2 regions of the Stenotrophomonas pigmentata genome follow, and region 2 is predicted to be linked to the other one. Evidence: riboswitches for the same ligand, from Rfam matches in the RefSeq annotation. Region 2 holds a riboswitch; the other holds the start of a gene.

Region 1 (5,037 bases), 490 kb from region 2:
GCGCTCTTCCGGATCCGGCAGGTAGTTGTCCAGCAGGGTCAGGTAGAACTGCACGTGCAGCGCTTCTTCGTACAGCTGGCGCGACAGGTACATGCGCGCTTCCGGCGCATTGAGGTGCTGGTACAGGTTCAGCACCAGGTTGTTCGACACGATCGAGTCGCCGGTGGCGAAAAACGCGACCAGGCGATGGATCAGGTGCTGATCGGCCGGCGACATCTTCTGGTGCAGGTCGGTGATGTCGATCTGGAAATTGATCTCCTCCACCGTCCAGGTGTTCTTGATGGCGTTGCGGTACATCTCGTAGAAGTCCGGGTAACGCATCGGACGCAGGGTCAGCTCGAAACCGGGATCGAGCAGCATTTGACGGGGGGAATCGGACATGTTGGATCTCCTTTCCCTTCTCCCTGCGGGAGAAGGTGGCGCGTAGCGCCGGATGAGGGTTGGTTCCTGGGGGTTGGCGCTACGTGCTTTCAAGAGCGCCCTCACCCCAACCCCTCTCCCGCAGGCGGGAGAGGGGCTTTGAGCTTTACTGGCAGGCTTCGCAGGCTTCCGGGTTTTCCAGCGAGCAGGCCACGGCTTCCACCGGGGTGTAGCTGCTGACCGTGGTCTTGGCGATCTTGGTAGCCGGACGCGAACGCAGGTAATACGTGGTCTTGATGCCCTGCTTCCAGGCGTACATGTACATGGACGACATCGCGCCGATGTTCGGGCTTTCCATGAACAGGTTGAGCGAGGCCGACTGGTCGATATAGGCACCACGTGCAGCTGCCATGTCGATCAGCGAACGCATCGGCAGTTCCCATGCGGTGCGGTAGATGTGGCGCAGGGTTTCCGGGATCTGCTGCAGGCTCTGGATGGAACCGTCGGCCAGCTTGATCGCATCGCGCACTTCCGGCGTCCACAGGCCCAGCTGCTTCAGCTCGGCAACCAGGTGGCGGTTGATCTGCAGGAAGTCGCCGGACAGGGTTTCGCGCTTGAACAGGTTGGACACCTGCGGCTCGACGCACTCGTAGCAACCGGCGATGGAAGCGATGGTCGCGGTCGGCGCGATCGCGATGATCAGCGAGTTGCGCAGGCCGTGCTGCTTGATGCGCTCACGCAGTGCGTCCCAACGCTCGACGTCGTCCGGCACCACGTTCCAGGCATCGAACTGCAGCTCGCCGTGGGCGGCGCGGGTGTCGTTGAACGAGGGGTGCTTGCCGCGTTCCTGGGCCAGTTCGCAGGACACTTCCAGCGCGTGGAAATAGATGGTCTCGGCGATCTTGGTCGACAGCGTACGTGCTTCGGCGGAGTCGAAGGCCAGGCGCTTGCGGAAGAACACGTCCTGCAGGCCCATGCAGCCCAGGCCGACCGGACGCCAGCGCAGGTTGCCGCGGCGGGCGGTTTCGATCGGGTAGAAGTTCAGGTCGATGACGCGGTCAAGCTGGCGCACGGCCAGGCGCACGGTCTCGGCCAGCTTCTCGAAATCGAAATCGCCATGTGCGTCGAGGTGGTTGCCGAGATTGATCGAGCCCAGGTTGCAGACCGCGGTCTCGTCGTTGGAGGTGATCTCCAGGATCTCGGTGCACAGGTTGGACAGGTGGATCACGTTGCCGGCGCGCAGGGTCTGGTTGCTGGCCAGGTTGCACTTGTCCTTGAACGTCATCCAACCGTTGCCGGTCTCGGCCAGGGTGCGCATCATCCGCGAGTACAGCTTGCGTGCCGACACGGTCTTGCGTGCCTTGCCCTGGGTTTCGGCCTGCACATAGGCCTGCTCGAAGGCCGGACCGAACAGGTCGGTCAGCTCCGGCACCACGCGCGGATCGAACAGCGACCATTCCTGGTCGGCTTCGACACGCTGCATGAACAGGTCCGGCACCCAGTTGGCCAGGTTGAGGTTGTGCGTGCGGCGCGCGTCATCACCGGCGTTGTCACGCAGCTCGAGGAAGTCCTCGATGTCAGCGTGCCAAGTTTCCAGGTAGACGCAGGCCGCACCCTTGCGCTTGCCGCCCTGGTTGACCGCAGCCACCGAGGAATCCAGCGTCTTCAGCCACGGCACGATGCCGTTGGAGTGGCCATTGGTCGACTTGATCAGCGAGCCGCGCGAACGCACGCGAGTATAGCTGACGCCGATGCCACCACTGAACTTGGACAGCTGGGCGATGTCGGCATAGCGGTCGTAGATGGATTCCAGCGAATCCTGCGGCGAGTCCAGCAGGAAGCACGAGGACAGCTGCTCGTGGCTGGTGCCGGCGTTGAACAGGGTCGGGCTGGACGGCAGGTAGTCCAGGCTGCCCAGGCGCTGGTACAGCGCCAGTGCCTCGGGCACGTCCTCGCTCAGCGCGCTGGCGATACGCAGGAAGAACTGCTGCGGGGTTTCGATGACCTTGCGCGAATGCGGATGCCGCAGCAGGTAGCGGTCATACATGGTGCGCAGGCCGAAGTAATCGAAGTTCAGGTCATAGGACGGATCGATCGCGTCGTTGAGCTTGCGTGCATTGACCTGCACGAAGTTGAGCAGGCGGTCGTTGATCAGGCCCACTTCGTGGCCACGGCCAACCGACTGCGAGAACGCATGGATTTCCTGGCCGGAGACTTCCTTGCCGATGAAGTTGGCCAGCAGGCGTGCGGCCAGGCGGCCGTATTCGGGCTCTTCGCCGATCAGCAGGGCGGCGGTACGGATCGACAGCTCGTCCAGTTCCTGGGTGCTGGCACCGTTGTACAGGCCGGAGATGGTGCGCGTGGCAACCCGCATCGGGTCCACCGCGTGCAGGCCTTCGCAGCAACGCTGGATGGCGCGGACGATCTTGTTGAGGTCTACCGGCTCGGTGCTGCCATTGCGCTTGGTCACGCTCATGGCGGTGGCGGTCGGCGGCGGGGTCAGTTCAAAACCGGCTTCAGCCGGAGCGACGTCAGTATGAGTGGCAGTCACGACGATGGTGTCCTTGCAAACGTTATGCACGCAGCTCCTGCCCGCGCAGGAAGCAGAGCCGGTACGGAGCAGCGAGCATGGAAGGACGGCGTCGCAGCAGCCGCGACAGCGCACGACCCAGGGTCGGCAGCAGCCACGGCACCACGTCACCAGCCGTCTTCCCCTCGAAGACACCGCAGCCGGCACCACGCGGTGTGCATCGCGTGGCTGTCGGCAGGTCTTCGGACTCATGGGCAGGAAGGCGGGGGCCTTCTCCTACTCCGCCGCTTCCCAAGGCCTGTGCCTCAGTGCTGTTGGCGGGGTCGTTCCCAATTACCGCTGCGGGGCAGTGCCGGACTAGCCTTGAAGGCATCACCGGCTTCCCTATTAATCCGACGGAAAATTCCGCCAGAACCGACGGAGCACAAGATAGTGGGGGTGTATTACAGGGTCAACACCAAATCTAGTATTTCTTTGCCAAGCCTTGTGGCACAAGGCTTGGACTGTCTGGCGCCCGGACCGGACACCGGAACCTGCTCGAACGGCATGCGCAGTCAAGCCTTTTGCAGAGTTTTTTTGTAGGAAAACCACCTGACTTGATAACGTAAATTTCTGATGAAATTTCGGGACGTGACTTCCGGCCGGCGCAGCCCTTGCCGCGAGCGGCCAAGCTGGCGACATCCTCCTGCCACGAGCTCGCCGCCATGCGCCTGCTGCCCATCGCCACTTCGCTTGCCCTGCTGCTGCCGCTGGCCGCCCAGGCAGGCACGGTCAAGGCGCCGGAGCTGTCTGCCGACCAGTGCGGTGTGTCCACCGACTACAACGTGCTGGTCGACGGCGGCGGTATCTGGTTGCGTCGCGATACGCTGCCGATGCGCGAGATCGTGTTCCATGACGGCCAGCTGAGCATCGACAACCGGATGCAGACGGTCTCAGCGGAAGATGCACAACGGCTGCGCGCACTGGAGGATGGCGTGCGCCGGCTGATGCCGGCGGTGACCGGCATCGCCAAGGAATCTGTCGGCATCAGCTTCGACACCCTGGATGCGGTCTACGAAGCCCTGACCGGCGACGCCAACTCACGCAAGGTCCGCAAGCTGCGCAAGGAAGCCGAACGCTTCGTCGATACCACCATCGGCCGCGGCCGCTGGGAGCAGGACTTGTTCGACGAAGGCTTCGAGTCGCGGGTGGAAGCGGCTGCCGAGAATTTGAGCGGCTCGATCGCTCGCAGTGTGCTGTGGGCGGTGTTCACCGGCGGCGAGAAACGACTAGAACGACGCACCGACAAACTCGACGCCGAACTGGAGCAGCGGCTGCAGGGCCGCACCATCGCTTTGGAGCAGCACGCACGTTCCTTGTGCGCGCAGGTGCAGGCGTTGGACCTCTTGCAGCAGGCATTGGAGTTCCGTCTTGATGGCCAGCCGCTGCAGATGATGCAGGTGAGCGGTGATAGCGCGAAGATGGCGGCGCGCGAGCAAGGCCAGGACGACAGCATTCCGTTACCAGCACGGTAAAACCCGCTCTTGGTAGTGCCGAGCCATGCTCGGCAGAGGCATTACCGGTAAAGCCCATGCCGAGCATGGCTCGGCACTACAGGACCCGGCTTTGGCCACAAAAGCCTCCCCCTCCCCAACCCTCCCCTTGGCTTCGCCAAAGGGAGGGAGCACAGCTCAGCCCTTCGGCAACTGCGCCAGCTCCTCGCGCACCAGCTTCACCACCAGCTTGTCCAGGGTGTCGACCGAATAGTTCTCCACCTCATGCACGGTCTCGCTACCCGGCCCGCTGGAGGGATCACTGGCATCCTTGTAGGTCAGGAAGATGAAACGCCCGCCGGTGTACTGCGCGATCTGTCGCTGCGCGATCTCACCGGTGGTGTCCTGGCCGGATGCGGCCACGCTCAACACCTTGATGCCCTTGCCCAGCGCGGCCAGCATGGTCTGTTCGTAGCGCGGCTGCGGGTAATCCATGTGCGGCGGCGCATCGGCCAGCGACACCAGCAGGCGGGTAGTCGAGGCACCGCGCCAGTTCATCGCCTGCACCGCATGGCCGAAGGCCTCGTTCATTGCTTCCGGGTAATCGCCGCCGCCATTGGCGCGCACGCCATCAAGCACTTTCTGGAAGCCGGCAACGTTGTTGCTCAGGTCCCA
Region 2 (5,037 bases):
TCTCCACCCTGGACTACCAGACCATCCTCAACCGCTGCGTCGACCAGGCCAGCCTGGACAACGCCTTCTGTGATCTGGTCACCCGCGATTCGGCTGGCGATATCGTCGAGGTGGCAGTGCAGCAGTTGAACCTCTCGCAGAGCATCGCCCGCGGTGTCGATATCAATGCCAATTGGTTTTACGACCTGGGCGGGGCAGCGGGTTCCAATGCTGGTCGCATTCTGGTTGACCTGAGCTATGGCCGTACGCTGGAACGCAAGTTCGTCGCCGACCCGCAGAATCCTGACGATGCGTGGGACTACCTCACGCTCTGGGGCACGCCGAAGTGGAAGGGCACGGTGCGCACCGGCTGGTCGAATCCCAAGCTCAGCGTCTACTGGACCCTGCGGCATGTTTCGAAGATGCGTGGCAGCAATACTTCAACTGCCGCGTATGAGCGCGAGTGGGCAGGCAATACCTTCTACAGCGATTTCTACGCCAGCTATCAGTTCACGCCGAAATTCAGCGTGTTCGGCGGTCTCAACAACGCCTTCGATCGCGCGCCGCCGCGTGTGCCGGGCGCGGAGGCCGGCGGTGCCGGCTTCAACCAGAGCGGCTACCAGGCCGCGGTGTATGACGTGCTTGGCCGCACCTTCAACATCGGTCTGCGCATGAAGCTCTGACGATCTTCGCTGGGTGCAAAAGAACAGGGCCGACGGAATGACCGTCGGCCCTGTTTGTTTTCAGCCTGATGGAAACCGCAGCGACGCTGCGGTTTCGCCGACTCAGTTGGCCTTGCTGTTGTAACGCAGGGTCAGCTGGTACTCGCGGCCCGGCTGGTTGTACCAGGCGACGGTTTCGTACTCGCGGTCGAACACGTTGGCGGCCTTGGCCTGCAGGCTCCATGCATCGTTGATGGCGTACTCGACACGCACGTCAACGGTGCCGTAGCCAGCCAGACGCACGCTGTTGGCAGCGTTGTCGAAGCGGTGGCCGCTGCCTGCAGCGGTTACGCCCAGGCGCAGCGGGCCGAAGCTCTTGTCCACGTCCAGACGACCGCTGGTGCGCGCGCGGCGGGCCAGCAGGTTGTCATAGGTGGCAGCGCCGGAGGTGTGGTCGCGCGGGTCGGTGAAGCTGGCCTGGGCGTTGATGTCGAAGCCGGCCAGCGACAGGTAGCCGGTCAGCTCGGCGCCGCGGATGCGGGCTTCGGCAACGTTGACCAGGTCGAAGTTGCTGTCATAGCCGATCAGCTGGTCGACGCGGGTTTCATAGGCGTTGAAGGTCCAGTTCCAGTTGTCGGCGTACTGCGCGATGCCGAGGTTCAGGCTCTTGGATTCTTCCGGCTTCAGGTTCGGGTTGCTGAAGCCCGGGTAGTACAGGTCGTTGAAGGTCGGTGCCTTGAAGCCGGTGCCGGCGCTGGCGGTCAGGCGGAAGCCGTTACCGAAGGCAAAGCCGTAACCCAGGCTGCCGGTGGTGTGGTTGCCGAACTGCTCGTTGTCGTCATTGCGCACGCTGGCCTGCAGCGAGTGCGCGCCGAACTGGCCCTGGTACTCGGCAAACACGCCAAGGTTGTCGCGCTGGTCGATGTCGAAAGCGGTGGAGCTGGTGACCTTGTCGTTCTGCCAATCGGCACCGGCGGTGATCTGCTGGCCTTCGGCGATGGTGAAGTCGCCCTGCACGCTGGCGGTGTCGCGGCGGGTATCGAAGGCGCTGGCGAAGCTGCGGGTGCCGGTGCTGGCATCAGCGAAGTAGTTGTCGGCTTCGTCGCGGTTGCGGCCAACCTGCGCGCTCAGGTTGAAGCGCTCCGATGCAGCCCAGGCGAGCTTGGCGCCGAAGACCTGCTGGCGGTTGTCGGCTTCGTTGCCGCCGAAGATGCTGCCGTCGTATTCGTTGAAGCTGTCGGCGTTGAGCACATGGCCTTCCAGGCTCAGCGTGTCGGTCAGGGCGTAGCCACCGCGCACGTTGATGGAGGTGTTGCGGTAGCCATCGCGGTCCGGCTCATCGGCGAAGCAGCCAGCGCCCCAGCCAGCGGCGGTGCCGCGGCAGGCGTTGATGCCGTCGGTTTCCTGGTAGCCGCCCTGGGCCGAGATCCAGCCGCGCTCACCGCGGTTGCTGAAGCCGGCGCTGACCTGACGCAGGTTGTTGCTGCCGGCGGTGATCGCCAGGTTCTGCTGCAGGCCCTTGCCAGCGTTGCGGGTGAAGATCTGGATCACGCCGCCGATGGCCTCGGAGCCGTACAGGCTCGAACGCGGGCCACGCACGATCTCAACGCGCTCGATCTGGTCGACCGGCAGGTCCTGCAGTGCGGCCATGCCGCTGGTGGCGGAAGCAACGCGCACGCCGTCGACCAGCACCAGCACCTGGTTGGAGTTGCTGCCACGCAGGAACAGCGAGGTGATCTTGCCGTTGCCGCCCTGGTTGGCGAAGTCCAGGCCAGCGCGGCCGCGCAGCAGGTCCTGCAGCGAGTTGGCCTGGCTGTGGTCGATCTGCGCACGGTCGATGACCTGCACCGGCACTACGCTGTTCTCGATGGAGACCGGGGTACGGGTCGCGGTGACGGTGACGTCGTCCAGCTCGGTCGGTGCATTCTGCGCGGCGGCAACGCCCGGCAGTGCGAGGGCAAGGGCGAGCGAAAGAGAGTGGTAAGACAGTTTCATGGAAGCTCCTGGGCCTGCACGCTCCCGCGCAGGCGGATGGGGAAGGCTGCCAGAAGAGGGAGAAGACGGAGGCGGCGCACACGGCGCTACAGCCGCCGCCATGCCCTCCGCATCGCAACCAGTCGGCTTTCGGGCCGGTCTCCGGACTCGCAGGCGAGGCGGCATGTGCCGCTTCCGTCCAGGCGCCTTCCCGTGTCGAGCACAGTGGCGGTATGCCTGGTCTTGTCCTGCTTACCGTTGCGGGGGCAGCGCCGGAATGGCGACATGCTGGAGATCCAGCAATGCGCGGCACCGGCTTCCCGTTTCAACCGACCGGCAATGCCGGGCGGTCACCTGAAAGTGCGCGCATTCTAAGCCATTGCTGTCAGCGCTGCCGGAACGGGCGGCAACGGCCGGCATAGCGCAGTGTCTGCAAGCGCGGCTCAACCTAGCCCGGGCAAGCGTCAGCGCGCCCGGGGAGCTCATAACGCTGCAGGCCTGCACCGGTGTCGCAATCTCGTTCCCCGGGTGCGCTGTGCTTATCCGGGCTACGGTTGTGCGCTTGTTGCGGCTGACTGCTGGCTGGCGGCGCCGCCCTGCGCAGCGCTGTTGCTGAATGGCTAGAATGCGCGCTGCAAACGCAGTATCGGAAGTGTCGTGACAGAAACATGGTACGGGCAGGCCTGCGGCCAGCCTTCGCAGGAATACCGGCAGCGCGCCCTGCTGCGCCAGCGCCAGTTGACCAAGCCGGAAGGCGCCCTGGGCCGCCTGGAGGCGCTGGCGGTGGAACTGGCCGCGCTGCAGGGCGTGGATCAACCCGCGGCGCTACGTGTGCCGGTGATTGTGTTTGCTGGCGACCATGGCGTCACCGCGCAAGGCGTATCGGCTTACCCGGCCGAAGTGACGGTGCAGATGCTGCACAACTTCGCCGCTGGTGGCGCCGCCATTGCAGTGCTCGCACGCGAGCTTGGCTTGCCGCTGCATGTCTGGGATGTGGGCAGCCGCGCCACCGCCGCGATTGCCGGAGTGGTCAGCGCCAAAACGCTGCATGGCACGGCGGATTTCAGCACCGGTCCGGCGATGTCGGTCGAGGATCTGGAGGCTGCGTTCGATGCGGGTCGCCGCGCGGTGGAAGCTGCCTGTGCCGACGGCGCGGATCTGCTGGTGCTCGGCGAGATGGGCATCGGCAACACCACCGCTGCCAGCGCCGTGGCTGCCGCGCTTGGCGAGATGTCACTCGATCAGTTGGTTGGTGCTGGCACCGGGCTGGACGCGGTGCGCATGGTGCAGAAAAAGAACCTGATCGCACGTGCGTTGAGCCTGCATGGCGAAGCGATCAGCACCGCCGAATCTCCCGGCTGCGCGGCATTGCAGCGGGTCGGTGGCTTGGAGATCGCGGCGCTGGGCGCGGCGATGATCGCCGCCGCGCAGCGCCGTATTCCGGTGTTGGTGGATGGCTTCATCGTCTCTGCGGCGGCATTGGCGGCAGTGCGCATCAACCCGAGCCTGCGGCCGTGGCTGCTGTTCTCGCACCAGTCGGCTGAGCGCGGTCATATCCGCCTGCTGGAAACCCTGCAGGCGCAGCCGCTGCTGTCATTGGACCTGCGCCTGGGCGAAGGCTCCGGTGCCGCGCTGGCCTTGCCGCTGGTACGCATGGCCTGTGCCCTGCACAACAGCATGGCCACGTTCGCCGAAGCGGCCGTTGCCGATCGCGGTGGTGGCCGATGATTCTCGATCTCATGCGGCACGCCTCCACTGGACGTGCCGGTCATCTGGACGGACGCACCGATCCGCCCTTGATCGATGGCGCGATGGACACCTTGCACCGCTGCCATGCCGGCATTGGCTGGAGCCGGGTGATCACCTCGCCGCGTCGGCGCGCGCTGGATACCGCGCATGCATTGGTGGCCGGCAGCAACCAGTTCTGCGAGATCCACCCGGATTGGGCCGAGCTCGATTTCGGCGATTGGGACGGACTGCATTTCGATGAAGTTCCTGCCGAACAGCTTGCTGGCTTCTACAGCGAACCGCACGATGTGGTGCCGCCCAATGGCGAATCCTGGCAGCAGTTCCAGGCGCGTGTGGAAGCGCAGCTGCATCGTCTGGTGGACGAAGATGATGGTGATGGTCAACCGGTGCTGGTGGTCAGCCATGCCGGTGTATTGCGGCTGGTGGTGTCGCGGGTTTGTGGGATGAGCCTGTCCTCGCTGTGGGCGATGCGCATCGATTACGGCACCCGTGTACGCCTGCGCGTGGAGCGCGGCGAAGACGGCCAGTTGTGGGGTGAACTGCTGGAGTTGCGACAACCATGATTGGACGCCGCCTGATCCTTGCCATCCAGTTCCTGACCCGGTTGCCGACGCCACAGGTGCGCGACTTCCGCCAGGAAGATCTGAGCAGGTCAGCGGTGTACTACCCCTTG

The links. A riboswitch is a leader RNA that binds a small molecule or an ion and turns the genes downstream of it on or off. The one in region 2 is predicted to bind cobalamin.
Region 1: it holds a riboswitch for cobalamin, as region 2 does, so the genes downstream of both, Q5Z11_RS01330 (ribonucleoside-diphosphate reductase subunit alpha) here and btuB (TonB-dependent vitamin B12 receptor) in region 2, are expected to answer to the same signal.

The regions. Positions count from the first base shown of each region.
Region 1 covers NZ_CP130832.1:335,827-340,863, reverse strand. The annotation lists gene Q5Z11_RS01335 (ribonucleotide-diphosphate reductase subunit beta) at 1-381, opposite strand, end outside; gene Q5Z11_RS01330 (ribonucleoside-diphosphate reductase subunit alpha) at 527-2,836, opposite strand; cobalamin riboswitch at 3,108-3,324, opposite strand; gene Q5Z11_RS01325 (DUF2884 family protein) at 3,595-4,404, shown strand; gene Q5Z11_RS01320 (VWA domain-containing protein) at 4,561-5,037, opposite strand, start outside.
Region 2 covers NZ_CP130832.1:826,410-831,446, forward strand. The annotation lists gene Q5Z11_RS03695 (TonB-dependent receptor domain-containing protein) at 1-662, shown strand, start outside; gene btuB (TonB-dependent vitamin B12 receptor) at 765-2,636, opposite strand; cobalamin riboswitch at 2,752-2,988, opposite strand; gene cobT (nicotinate-nucleotide--dimethylbenzimidazole phosphoribosyltransferase) at 3,273-4,343, shown strand; gene Q5Z11_RS03710 (histidine phosphatase family protein) at 4,340-4,927, shown strand; gene cobS (adenosylcobinamide-GDP ribazoletransferase) at 4,924-5,037, shown strand, end outside.